2 regions of the Arthrobacter stackebrandtii genome follow, and region 2 is predicted to be linked to the other one. Evidence: riboswitches for the same ligand, from Rfam matches in the RefSeq annotation. Region 2 holds a riboswitch; the other holds the start of a gene.
The links. A riboswitch is a leader RNA that binds a small molecule or an ion and turns the genes downstream of it on or off. The one in region 2 is predicted to bind cyclic di-AMP.
Positions count from the first base shown of each region.

Region 1: it holds a riboswitch for cyclic di-AMP, as region 2 does, so the genes downstream of both, JOF48_RS03480 (NlpC/P60 family protein) here and JOF48_RS19540 (aggregation-promoting factor C-terminal-like domain-containing protein) in region 2, are expected to answer to the same signal.

Region 1 covers NZ_JAGIOI010000001.1:836,554-841,811, reverse strand. Annotated here, with positions in the region: gene JOF48_RS03485 (M23 family metallopeptidase) at 1-795, shown strand, start outside; cyclic di-AMP (ydaO/yuaA leader) riboswitch at 938-1,147, shown strand; gene JOF48_RS03480 (NlpC/P60 family protein) at 1,152-1,997, shown strand; gene JOF48_RS03475 (MDR family MFS transporter) at 2,177-3,919, opposite strand; gene JOF48_RS03470 (TetR/AcrR family transcriptional regulator) at 4,063-4,728, opposite strand; gene JOF48_RS03465 (NTP transferase domain-containing protein) at 4,886-5,258, shown strand, end outside.
Region 2 covers NZ_JAGIOI010000001.1:1,151,754-1,157,011, forward strand. Annotated here, with positions in the region: gene JOF48_RS04690 (MFS transporter) at 1-83, opposite strand, end outside; gene JOF48_RS04695 (MarR family winged helix-turn-helix transcriptional regulator) at 84-596, opposite strand; cyclic di-AMP (ydaO/yuaA leader) riboswitch at 797-972, shown strand; gene JOF48_RS19540 (aggregation-promoting factor C-terminal-like domain-containing protein) at 977-1,681, shown strand; gene JOF48_RS04705 (formylglycine-generating enzyme family protein) at 1,639-2,442, shown strand; gene upp (uracil phosphoribosyltransferase) at 2,576-3,214, opposite strand; gene tadA (tRNA adenosine(34) deaminase TadA) at 3,237-3,734, shown strand; gene JOF48_RS04720 (hypothetical protein) at 3,820-4,320, opposite strand; gene JOF48_RS04725 (DNA glycosylase AlkZ-like family protein) at 4,345-5,258, opposite strand, start outside.

The DNA of each region.
Region 1 (5,258 bases), 320 kb from region 2:
CAGCGGGGGCGCCGTCGTGCGTCGTCGCCAGTAACTCACGTGCCTGCTTCCACATCAGGAGGCCGCCGTGAAGCCATTGCTGCAGAACGCGCCAGTGCACCCTCAGGCGTTTCCATGGCCCAGTTGCTGCGTGCAGGCGCCGCCAGCGGTGCCGGACAAAAGGTTGGCGTGGCCATGGCCGCAACTGGCCTCGTCCTGGCCGTCACCCTGCCGTCCACCCAGGCCCCGGACACGCTGCATGCAGCCCCGGAACAGTCCGCCTCCGTCGAGACCATCGTCACCGCAGGCGCCGAAGTTCCCATTAGTTTCGCAACCCCAGACGTTGCCAGTGCCCTGAACCCGGACGGCCAGCTGAAGGAGACTCTGAAGGTCCAGGCCTCCAATGTCACCCTGCAGGCCTCCAAGGGGACCCTGTCCGCACCACTGACAAACATGGTCACCAGTTCCCCGTTCGGCGGCCGCATCAGCCCCATCACGGGTCAGGTCGGCGAGATGCATACCGGCCAGGACTTCGCCATTGGCTGCGGCAACAGTGTGCTTGCAGCGGCAGGCGGGGTTGTCACCTTTGCCGGCTGGCACCAGTATGGCGGAGGCAACCGCGTGGTCGTGGACCACGGCAACGGCCTCTCCACGTCATACAACCACATGAGCAGCATCAACGTTGCGGTGGGCCAGGAAGTCCCGCGCGGCGGCATCGTGGGCCTCAGCGGCACCACAGGCGCCTCCACCGGCTGCCACCTGCACTTTGAGGTCATCGTCGATGACGAGACTGTCGATCCCATGGGCTGGCTTTAACTCCTCCACAGCCCGTCTTGGGTTACGAGTTAGTCACAGGACCGTGACCTTAACGTGACATAGCCAAAAATGTGTTGTAACGTCGTAACCGCGCCAACTTCGAATCAAGTTGGCGCCCATGAGTGGATTGCCTAGCTCTGCCACTGCTCATGGTCCGTTCGTATCAATCGTCTGGCAGGGGCGGGGGAACCATTATTTGGATCTTGCACCATGTGCAAAGTCCTTGGGGTGAAGCCGCGAAGCGTTCAACCACCTGGATGGGAAACTATTCCAGAAGTGTGCCAACGTGGAGCGGCCGGGTGACTCCCATCCGAATCCGACAGCTTACCTCGCAGGCTTTGGGAGAGGAATCCTTCTTGGCTTCAAATACTGCCCTCGGGCGCCACCGCGCCGAGGTTGTTAAAACCGGCACGATTTCCGCCCTTACTAAAGCCGTCAGCTCCAACGTCGGCGGGGTTGGTCGTCAGGCCGTTGTTGTAGCAGCAGCATCTGGCTTGGTTTTGACATCCGGCATCGCAGCAAATGCAGCAACTCCCACCGTGGAGCGCGCATCTGACGGTGCAACAACGCTGAACCTGAAGTCGGAGCTCGCATCCGGCATCACGGCAGCATCAACGGTGAAGATTTCATTCGCCACTCCCGCAATCACCTCCACCCCGGCTCCTGTTGTTGAGGCACCGGCAGTTGTAGAGGCACAGAGCAACGACGTTGTCGCAGTCGCCGACACCACGGCCGCTCCTGCAGCAGCCGTCGAGGCGCCGGTGGCAGCACCCGTGGAAGCACCCGTGGAAGCACCGGTGGAAGCACCTGCCGCGGCACCTGTCGTCACTACCACCACCCCTGAAGAAGCTCCGGCTCCTGTAGCCCAGAGCGGAATTGGCGCCACCATCGCCAGCGCCGCACTGGCCCAGGTTGGCGTTTCCCAGGACTGCACCGCGCTGGCCTCCAACGCCTTGGCTGCAGCTGGCATCAACTACCACGGCTGGCCTGCCGGCTACCTGAGCCTTGGCCGGACGGTCTCCGCCGCTGAAGCTCAGCCCGGTGACCTGATTTACTACGCAGACGGCGGCGCGGGCCTTGCCCACATTGCTGTTTACATTGGCAACGGCCAGGCCGTACATGGTGGATGGAATGGTTTCACGACCACTGTCTTCTCCGCCTACGTCGGTTCGGGTCCCGTTTTCATTGCGATGGGTCACTAAAAAGACCATCATCATCCAATGAACCCCGTCCACGGACGGGGTTCATTGATTTAACGGCTCCCGTGATCCCGAAACGGCCGCACGGATCACGGTGCCTGCCCGCGTGGAGCAAAGGCGGCTGCCGAGGAATACGACGGCCTCCGCAGCCGCCCGTCAGCCTGCGCCGTCCCCGGGAACCGTCAGGCTGGCTCAGCGCCCCTGGAGGTGTCGGTTCTGCCAGGCCCGGCGCCGCTTCCGTCGCCGAGGTGCCTGGCTCCGAGCCCGGTTGCCCGGCCGCCGTCCACCGCGCTTCTCGAGCCATCCCCGGCGGCGATGCCCGCATGCACCTTCGCTTCACGACCGACGCCGGCCTCCCCGCCCGTGGCGGTTGCGTCGGCCGGCATGCTCCGGTCAATGGTGGTGGCCAGCGGGATCTCCTTGACGAACAGCAGCAGGATCCCGGCCAGGACCAGCAGCGGGACCATGTACACGAAGATTGGCGTCAGGGCGTCGCTGTAGGATCCAACTACAATGGAGCGCAGCGGCTCCGGCATGGCCCGCACCAGGGCCGGCGTCAGCGCATTGATCCCGCCACCGTCCCCGGAACCGCCCACCCCCGAACTGGGCAGGCGCTCGGTCAGCAGCGAGGCCAGACGGGTGGCGAACAGGCTGCCCACCACGGCCGAGCCCAGCGAGGCACCGATCTGCCGGAAGTAGTTGTTGGAGGCCGTGGCCATGCCCACCTGGGAGTTGGGGAACTGGTTCTGCACAATGAGCACCAGGATCTGCATGGACGTGCCGAGCCCGATGCCCATGATGGCCAGGTAGCTGCAAATGACCCACACCGGCATGGCCGGAGACATCGTGGACAGCAGCACCAGCGCCCCGGCCACAATGAACATGCCGGTGATGGGCAGCCACTTGTACCGTCCGGTGCGCGTCACCAGCTGCCCGGACGCGATCGAGGTCAGCAGTACCCCGGCCATCATGGGGATCATGAGGAAGCCGGCCTGGGTCGCGTTGGCCCCGGTCACCATCTGCAGGAACGTGGGCATGTAGGCCAAGGTGCCGAACATGGCAATCCCGGTGATGAGCCCGGCCGCCGTCGTCAGGTTGAAATTGCGGTCCTTGAACAGGTGCAGCGACATGATCGGTTGCTCGGCCCGGTGCTCCACCGCCACAAACAGTCCGGCGGCCAGCAGCGTGCCGGCGCCCATCAGCAGGATCTGCGGCGAGTCCCAGCGGTACTTGGTGCCGCCCCACGTGCTGACCAGCACCAGCAGGGTGGAGGTGAGGCCCAGCAGCGCCATGCCGGCCACGTCCACGCGGGCCTTCACCCGCGGATGCTCCGGCAGCCGCAGGAAGAAGGCCGCGGAGGCTATTGCCAGCAGTCCCAGCGGGATGTTCATCCACAGCCCCCACCGCCAGCCGATCCCGTCCGTGAACCAGCCGCCCAGCAGCGGCCCCGCCACGGACGACAGTGCAAACACGCCGCCCATGATCCCCATGTAGCGGCCACGTTCACGGGCCGGCACCACGTCGGCGATGATGGCCTGCGAGAGCAGCATCAAGCCGCCGCCACCCAGCCCCTGAACGCCGCGGCCAATGATCAGCCACGTCATGTCCTGGGCAAGGCCGCCAATGATCGAGCCGATGATGAACACCGAAATGGCGCCGATGAACAGGCCCTTGCGGCCCATGAGGTCCCCGAGCTTGCCGTAAATGGGCAGCATGATGGTCGAGGCGAGGATGTAGATGGTGATGACCCACAGCATCTCGTTCACGCCGTGGAGTTCGCCAACTATGGTGGGCAGCGCGGTGCTGAAAATGGTCTGGTCCAGGGACGCCAGCAGCATGGTCAGCATGAGGCTGGCAAACACCAGCAGGATGCCGCGCCGGTCAGTTTCGGTGGGCGGGTGGACGGTCTGGGAGGGTGTGCTCATGATGGGTTCCTAGCGGCCGGATGGCAGGCAGGCGGCGGTTGTTGCGGTTGTTTTCTGTGTGAGGCACGACGGCGGACGTCGGCTCCGGATGTTGGCGCAGGCACATGCGCAAGGTGCCTGGCGGACGGCGGCGCGGTATCGGGTTAGGGCCAGTGCTCGTTGCTTGTGATGCGCTTGATCAGCGCGGAGGCCGATTCAACAAGGTGGGCGCGGTCGTCGGTGAAGTTTCCGGCAGCCCACTTCTGCAGGGCAAAGCGCAGCGCTCCGGAGACGAGGGCGACCACCATGCGGGCCTCATCCTCCAGGTCCGGGGTGTCCTGGACAGTCCTGCCGTCGTGGCGGAAACGCTCCATCACATAGCCGACGAAGATCTCCTCCGTCTCGCTGATGCGCTCCTTTTCCTTGCCCAGCAGTTCCGGTGTCTGCTGGATGAGCCGGTGGCGTGCCTGGAACAGTTCCAAGCTGGATTCCGCCTCAACAAAGGTTCCCGCGATGAGGTCGAAGAGCCCGGTGAAGACTCCCGCGCTGCCTCCCTCAATGAAGGCCGTCAGCGCGGCATTGCCGGGCAGCGGCTTCCGGGGGCTGGTGTAGACGCCTTCCTTGCTGCCGAAGTAGTTGAAAAAGGTGCGGGCGGAGACGCCGCAGGCCGTGCAGATCATGTCGACGGTGACGTTGTCGTAACCGTGTTCCAGGCCAAGCTCGATGGCTGCACGGCGGATGGCCAGCCGGGTGGCGGCCTGCTTCCTGCTGCGCAGGGTGTCCCGGGGCGGCAGCCCGCGTGGCAGGGGTTCCGTTGATGCGATGCCCATGGTGGCTCCAATAAAGGTGCGCTGTGTGCCACGCGGTTCCGTTGGGCACAAACAAAATGGTAATTGCAGTTCCTGCAAATATGCAGTGAGTGCACAATTAATTTTCCCTGAACGCCCGTCCCCGGAGGCAGGCCGGAATGGCGGATACGATGGCAGGATGAGTGAGAATTCGCCCCGGTCCCTGCAGGCAGTGGTTTTGGCCGGGGGGTTGTCCCGGCGCCTGGGCGGCGTTCCGAAGGCCGGCCTGGTGGTGGACGGGCAGACGCTGCTGGCACGGACAGTGGATGCTGCTGCAGGCGTCGTAAGAACCGGCACGGCCCCGTCGCCCGGGGAAACCACGGCGGAGGCCGGCGAAACAGCGCAGGCCGTGGTCGTCGTCGTGGGTCCCGGGGACAGGATTCCGCAGTGGCTGGCAGGTGCCAAACACGCCGGGGGCGTCGCGACGGTGCAGGAAGACCCGCCCTTCGCCGGGCCCGCGGCGGGCCTTGCCGCCGGAATTGGTGCCCTGGCGGGGGAGTCCGGGCACGTGC
Region 2 (5,258 bases):
CACGTGCCGATGTTGGACACCAGCGCTCCCGTCACCCACAGCCGGTAGTTGAACACTTTCAGGGCACGGAACATGGAATTCATTCAGGAGCTCATCTCCTGCAGGATCACGGCCGCCTCATGGAGCGTGGCCCGCTGCTGCGGGGTCAGCGCCGCCACCTGCTTCGCCAGCCACGCCGTCCGCTTGGAGCGCGCCCGCAGCAGGGCGGCCGAGCCCGTCTCCGTGATCCGCACCAGCACCTGGCGCCGGTCCTCCGGATTCTCCTCCCGGCTGACCAGCTCCGCCGCGGCCAGGGCGTTCACGATCCGGGTCATGGACGGCGCCTGGACCTGTTCCCGGGCGGCCAGCTGCCCCACCGTCAGCGGGCTGTGCAGGATGCCTGCCAGCACCGAGTACTGGCCGGGGCTGATTTCCCGGGTGGCAGCCTCGGCCCGGAGCCGCCGCGACGTGCGCATGACCGCAACCCGCAGCTCGGCCGCGAGAGCGCCGGCACCGATGGGCTTGCCGGTTTTCCTCCCGCCCACCCCCTGCGCAACGGGGGCCGGGGCACCCGGGGAAGGGTCCGGCGTCGTGCCTGCAGGGGAAAAGTCAGTCATGGGTGCTCAGCTGCCTCAAGGAATTGGTTTCGTATCGTCAAACATCCACTTTAGATCGTTAGCATTGCTAAGTAAATGACGGTTTCGTCACGTAGCTGTGAAAGTGTTACCAAAATGTGACACGCGGCACGGATTCCGTTAAGCTGGCAGAAGTGCCGCTTGGACCACTTCCGGTCCGGCACCAGTGGACGGTTCGCCGAGCTCTGCCGCCGCCCACTCCCGTTCCCGAATAACCAGGCAGAGACGGGGGACCCAATTTTTGCGGGTCTCTTGGTAGTGGAGACCCTTGGGGTTAAGCCGTGCAGCGTTTCTGGCCGCACAGCCGGACGCTCTAGTCCGTTCCCGACAGCTCACCTCGCAGGCGTAGAGAGGCTTCCCACATGTCTGCTGCACCGCAGCGCGGCCGCCGCCGCGCCGAACCCCAGCGCCAACGCACCCTTTTGGGGCTGCCGGCCCAGCACCGGGGCACTCATTCCAACAGCCGTTCCATGCATCCCGCCCTCGCCGCAACCGTGCGCGGCGTCGCCACGCTGGCCGTGGTCGGCGCCCTGGTTGGCGCCGGCGTCGTGGCCAAGCAGCTCGATGTCCCGACCGTCACCAGCGCCGTGGCCAACGGCCACTCCCTCGCCAGCATCGCCTCGATGCTTGAGGGACCGCCCGTTGCCGCCGCCACCAACGCCACGATCAAGTTTCCGGGCTTGGAGGTCTCCTCCAGTGCCCGGCCCACCGTTGACCCCATGAAGGCCGAGGCCGAGCGCATCGCAGCCCTGGCCGTTGACGACGCCGCGGCGGCCCAGGCCTACGCGGCCGGACAGATGGCCTCGTTCGGCTGGGGCGCCGACCAGATGAGCTGCCTCATTCCACTGTGGGAACGCGAATCGGGCTGGCGCACCTCCGCGGCCAACCCCTCCAGCGGCGCGTACGGCATCCCTCAGTCGCTTCCTGCCGGCAAGATGTCCAGCGCCGGCGCCGACTGGGCCACCAACTACGAAACCCAGGTCCGCTGGGGGCTGGGCTACATCCAGGGCCGGTACGGTTCGCCGTGCGGGGCCATGGACCACTCCAACTCGGTGGGCTGGTACTGACCCTGCCTGCACTGGCGGCCATTCCCGGCGGTGCCATCACCCTGCGCGACGCCCGCGCCGGCACCGTCCGCGAGGCGGTGCTGGCCCCGTTTTCCCTGGGCCGCACGCAGCTCACCCGAGCCGAGTGGCACCTGGTGACGGCCGACGGCGGGAGCCCGCCTGCCGCCGTCGGCCTCCCCGCGCATCCGGTCACCTGGTTTCAGGCGGTGGAGTTTTGCAACGCGGCCTCCCAACGCGCCGGCCTTGCCCCGGCGTACCGGATCGACGGGCGGTCTGTGGACTGGGATGTTGCCTCGGACGGCTTCCGGCTGCCCACCGAGGCCGAATGGGAGTGGGCCGCGCGGGCCGGGAGCACCGCGCCGGTCTACGGGGAGCTGGCTCAGATTGCGTGGACGGCCGCCGATTCCGTGGCCGGCCCGCAGCCCGTGGGCCTGAAGCGCGCGAACAGCTTCGGCTTGTTCGACATGATCGGCAACGTCTGGGAGTGGTGCTGGGACTACGCCGACACGGCGCGTTACGGCGACTACCGAAGCCTGCGCGGCGGCGGCTGGGATGACCCGCAGTGGAGGGCCCGCGCGTCTGTCCGGCGGGGCAGTGCGCCCGACGCCGTGCTGGAAGACGTCGGGTTCCGTGTGGCTCGCGGGCCGGTTGGCCTGCCCGGGGCCGGAGCCGCACAGGGCTGGTCTGCCGCGGCGGACCGCGAACGTGCCGCCGTCAAGGGCCCGCGGCCGGTGGGCTGGACGCCGCTGCGCGGACTGTAGCCCGCCGAACGTCCAGTCCGCCCCACCCATTCGCCCTCCCGCCAGCCCATTCGCCGAACGTACAGATGATGCCGATGTTCCACGGGAACATCGGCATCATCTGTACGTTCGAGGTAGGTGGAGGAGGTGGGGGCTAGTCCACGACGCCGTAGAGGCGGTCGCCGGCGTCGCCGAGGCCGGGGACAATGTAGGAGTTCTCATCCAGGCCCTCGTCGATCGAGGCCAGGACCACGTGGACGTTGTCGCGTCCGCCGTGGGCGGCTTCCAGCTTGGCCAGTCCCTCGGGGGCGGCGAGCAGGCAGATGCAGGTGATGTCCGCGGCGCCGCGGTCAAAGAGGAACTTGAACGCCTCGATCAGGGTTCCGCCGGTGGCCAGCATCGGGTCGAGGACGTAGACCTGGCGGCCCGTGAGGTCTTCGGGCAGGCGCTCGGCGTAGGTGATGGCCTCGAGGGTTTCCTCGTTTCGGGCCATGCCCAGGAAGCCCACTTCGGCGGTGGGAAGCAGGCGGGTCATGCCCTCGAGCATGCCCAGGCCGGCGCGCAGGATCGGCACCACCAGGGGTGTGGGCTTGACCAGTCCGGTGCCAATGGCCTTGGTCACGGGGGTTTCAATGTCCACGGGCTCGACGCGTACGCCGCGGGTCGCCTCGTAGGCCAACAGGGTCACCAATTCCTCGGTGAGCTGGCGGAAAACAGGTGACGGGGTGGTCTTGTCCCGCAGGACTGTCAACTTGTGGGCAATAAGCGGATGATCCGCAACCAGTACGCGCATGAATAAAAGCTACCATTGAGCCGTGCCCAACACATCGAATTTTCTGCCTTTGGAGACCACCACCACGGCCCGCCACGCCGAATGGATGGGTCTTGCCCTGACGGAGGCACGGCGCGCCTTGGCCACGGCGGATGTGCCAATCGGTGCCGTGGTGCTTGGCCCGGACGGGGAAATCCTGGGCCTGGGCAGCAACGAGCGCGAGGCGCACGGGGACCCCACGGCGCATGCGGAGGTGGTGGCGATCCGGGAGGCGGCGGCAAAGCTGGGCACGTGGCGTCTGGCGGACTGCACCCTGGTGGTGACCCTGGAGCCGTGCACCATGTGTGCCGGGGCGATTGTGCTGGCCCGCGTGCCGCGCGTCGTTTTTGGTGCCTGGGACGAGAAGGCCGGGGCGGCGGGGTCCGTGTTTGACGTGCTGCGTGAACGGCGGCTCAACCACTGGGTCGAGGTGTTTCCCGGGGTCCGCGAGGACGAATGCGCCGCCCTGCTGCGGGATTTCTTCGGCGGCCACCGCAGCTAGACAGCGCCCCTGCGGCGCCGGGTCTGTGCCGTGACACGTGTGCGCCCCGGCCATGCCCGCCGCGACGCGGCATGCGAGTGGCCTGTCAGGGCTCGATGGTGAGCGCTTCCATGGGAATCTCGCACGAGGCCCGCTGAAGATCCCCCGCACCCGTCCCGGCGGATCCGTTCCCGGTGTCGCCGGAACCCTTCAGACGGTTGTTCTGTCCTGTGTCGTCGCACCAGTCAAGGTCGTAAGGGTACGCCACCACGGCGCCTAGGCCGGGGACGGCAGAAGCGGGGATGGTGACAACGGCACTGAACCCGCCGGCGTCGTTCATGGGTGCAAGGGTGTCAACAACTTTTGCCCCGGAACCGTCCATGATTTCCAGCTGGACCTGCGCGCCGTCGCCGTAAGCCGGATTGCAGTCGGCATCTTTCGCACTGACCGTGACATGAGATCCCGGTGCGGCCGCATCGGCGCTGACCGTGAACGGCGGCGGCATGCAGCCCGTTCCCATCGGGTCCTCCTCGGCGGTGCCGCAGCCGCCGCTGGCCAGCACCACGGCCGCCACAACACCGGACACCACCCAATTCAATCCGCCCATGGCCATGCCTGTCCCCCGTCCTGTCTACCGCGATGCGGCATTGAGTGCATCGATCCGTTTTTGGCGGCTCGCCGGCGAGTCGAGGCTGAAGGAGCGGAAGTCGCCGAGATCCTCGCGGATCCAGTTCTCCACTTCCTGGATCCTGCCCTGAACGGCGTCCGTGGGTTCGTGGAAGAGCCAGTGGGCAATGCGTTCGTTGCCGGGGTCGTACTGCCAGAGCCCGATGATCCGGCCCCGGTCCACGATGGGGTGGTCGGGGAGGTCAGCCGTGAGCGCGAGCTTTTCCCGGCCCACAGCGAGGCCGCGGTCCTCCTCCGCCACGTGGTCGGCCGAGTTGCGGCGCAGCAGGAACAGGGCGTCGGAGCCGGCCAGCAACTGGATCTGCTCCTCCGCGGGGGCCGCAAAGGTCGCGGCAGCCTCGGCGTCGGCCGGCAGCATCCAGAGCCCGTCCGGGTCCACCACGGTGGATTCCACGGCGTCCACGGCGGCGAGCGCGGCCTTGGTCTGCGCCACCGTGAAGGCAGTGAACCACTGGGTCTGCTTGAGCGTGGCCCCGCCCGTCCAGCGCAGGTACCTTTCCATCAGCTTGGCCCGGGCCTGTTCCGGCGATTGCTGCGGAGCGGGCAGCCCCCACGCGGTGTAGGCGTACCGCTGCATGTCGAGCCGGCCGTTGACCGGGACGCGGCGGATGCGGCCGTCGGCCTGCAAGAGCCCCAAGACGGTGGGAAGCGTGGTGGAGGCGCCCTTCTTCTTGCCTTCCTCGCCGAGGCTGCGGACGGCGGCGCCCAGCTTCTCCCGCAGCTCCTTCGGGTCCAGCGGGCCGGTGCCGTTGGCGGCCGCTTCCTGCAGCAGGGCGAGCGTCCGGTCCTCGAGGTCCTTGATCTCCCGGCGTTCGACGCCGAGCTTGTCGAGCACTTTCACCGTCGCCTCCGCTGCCC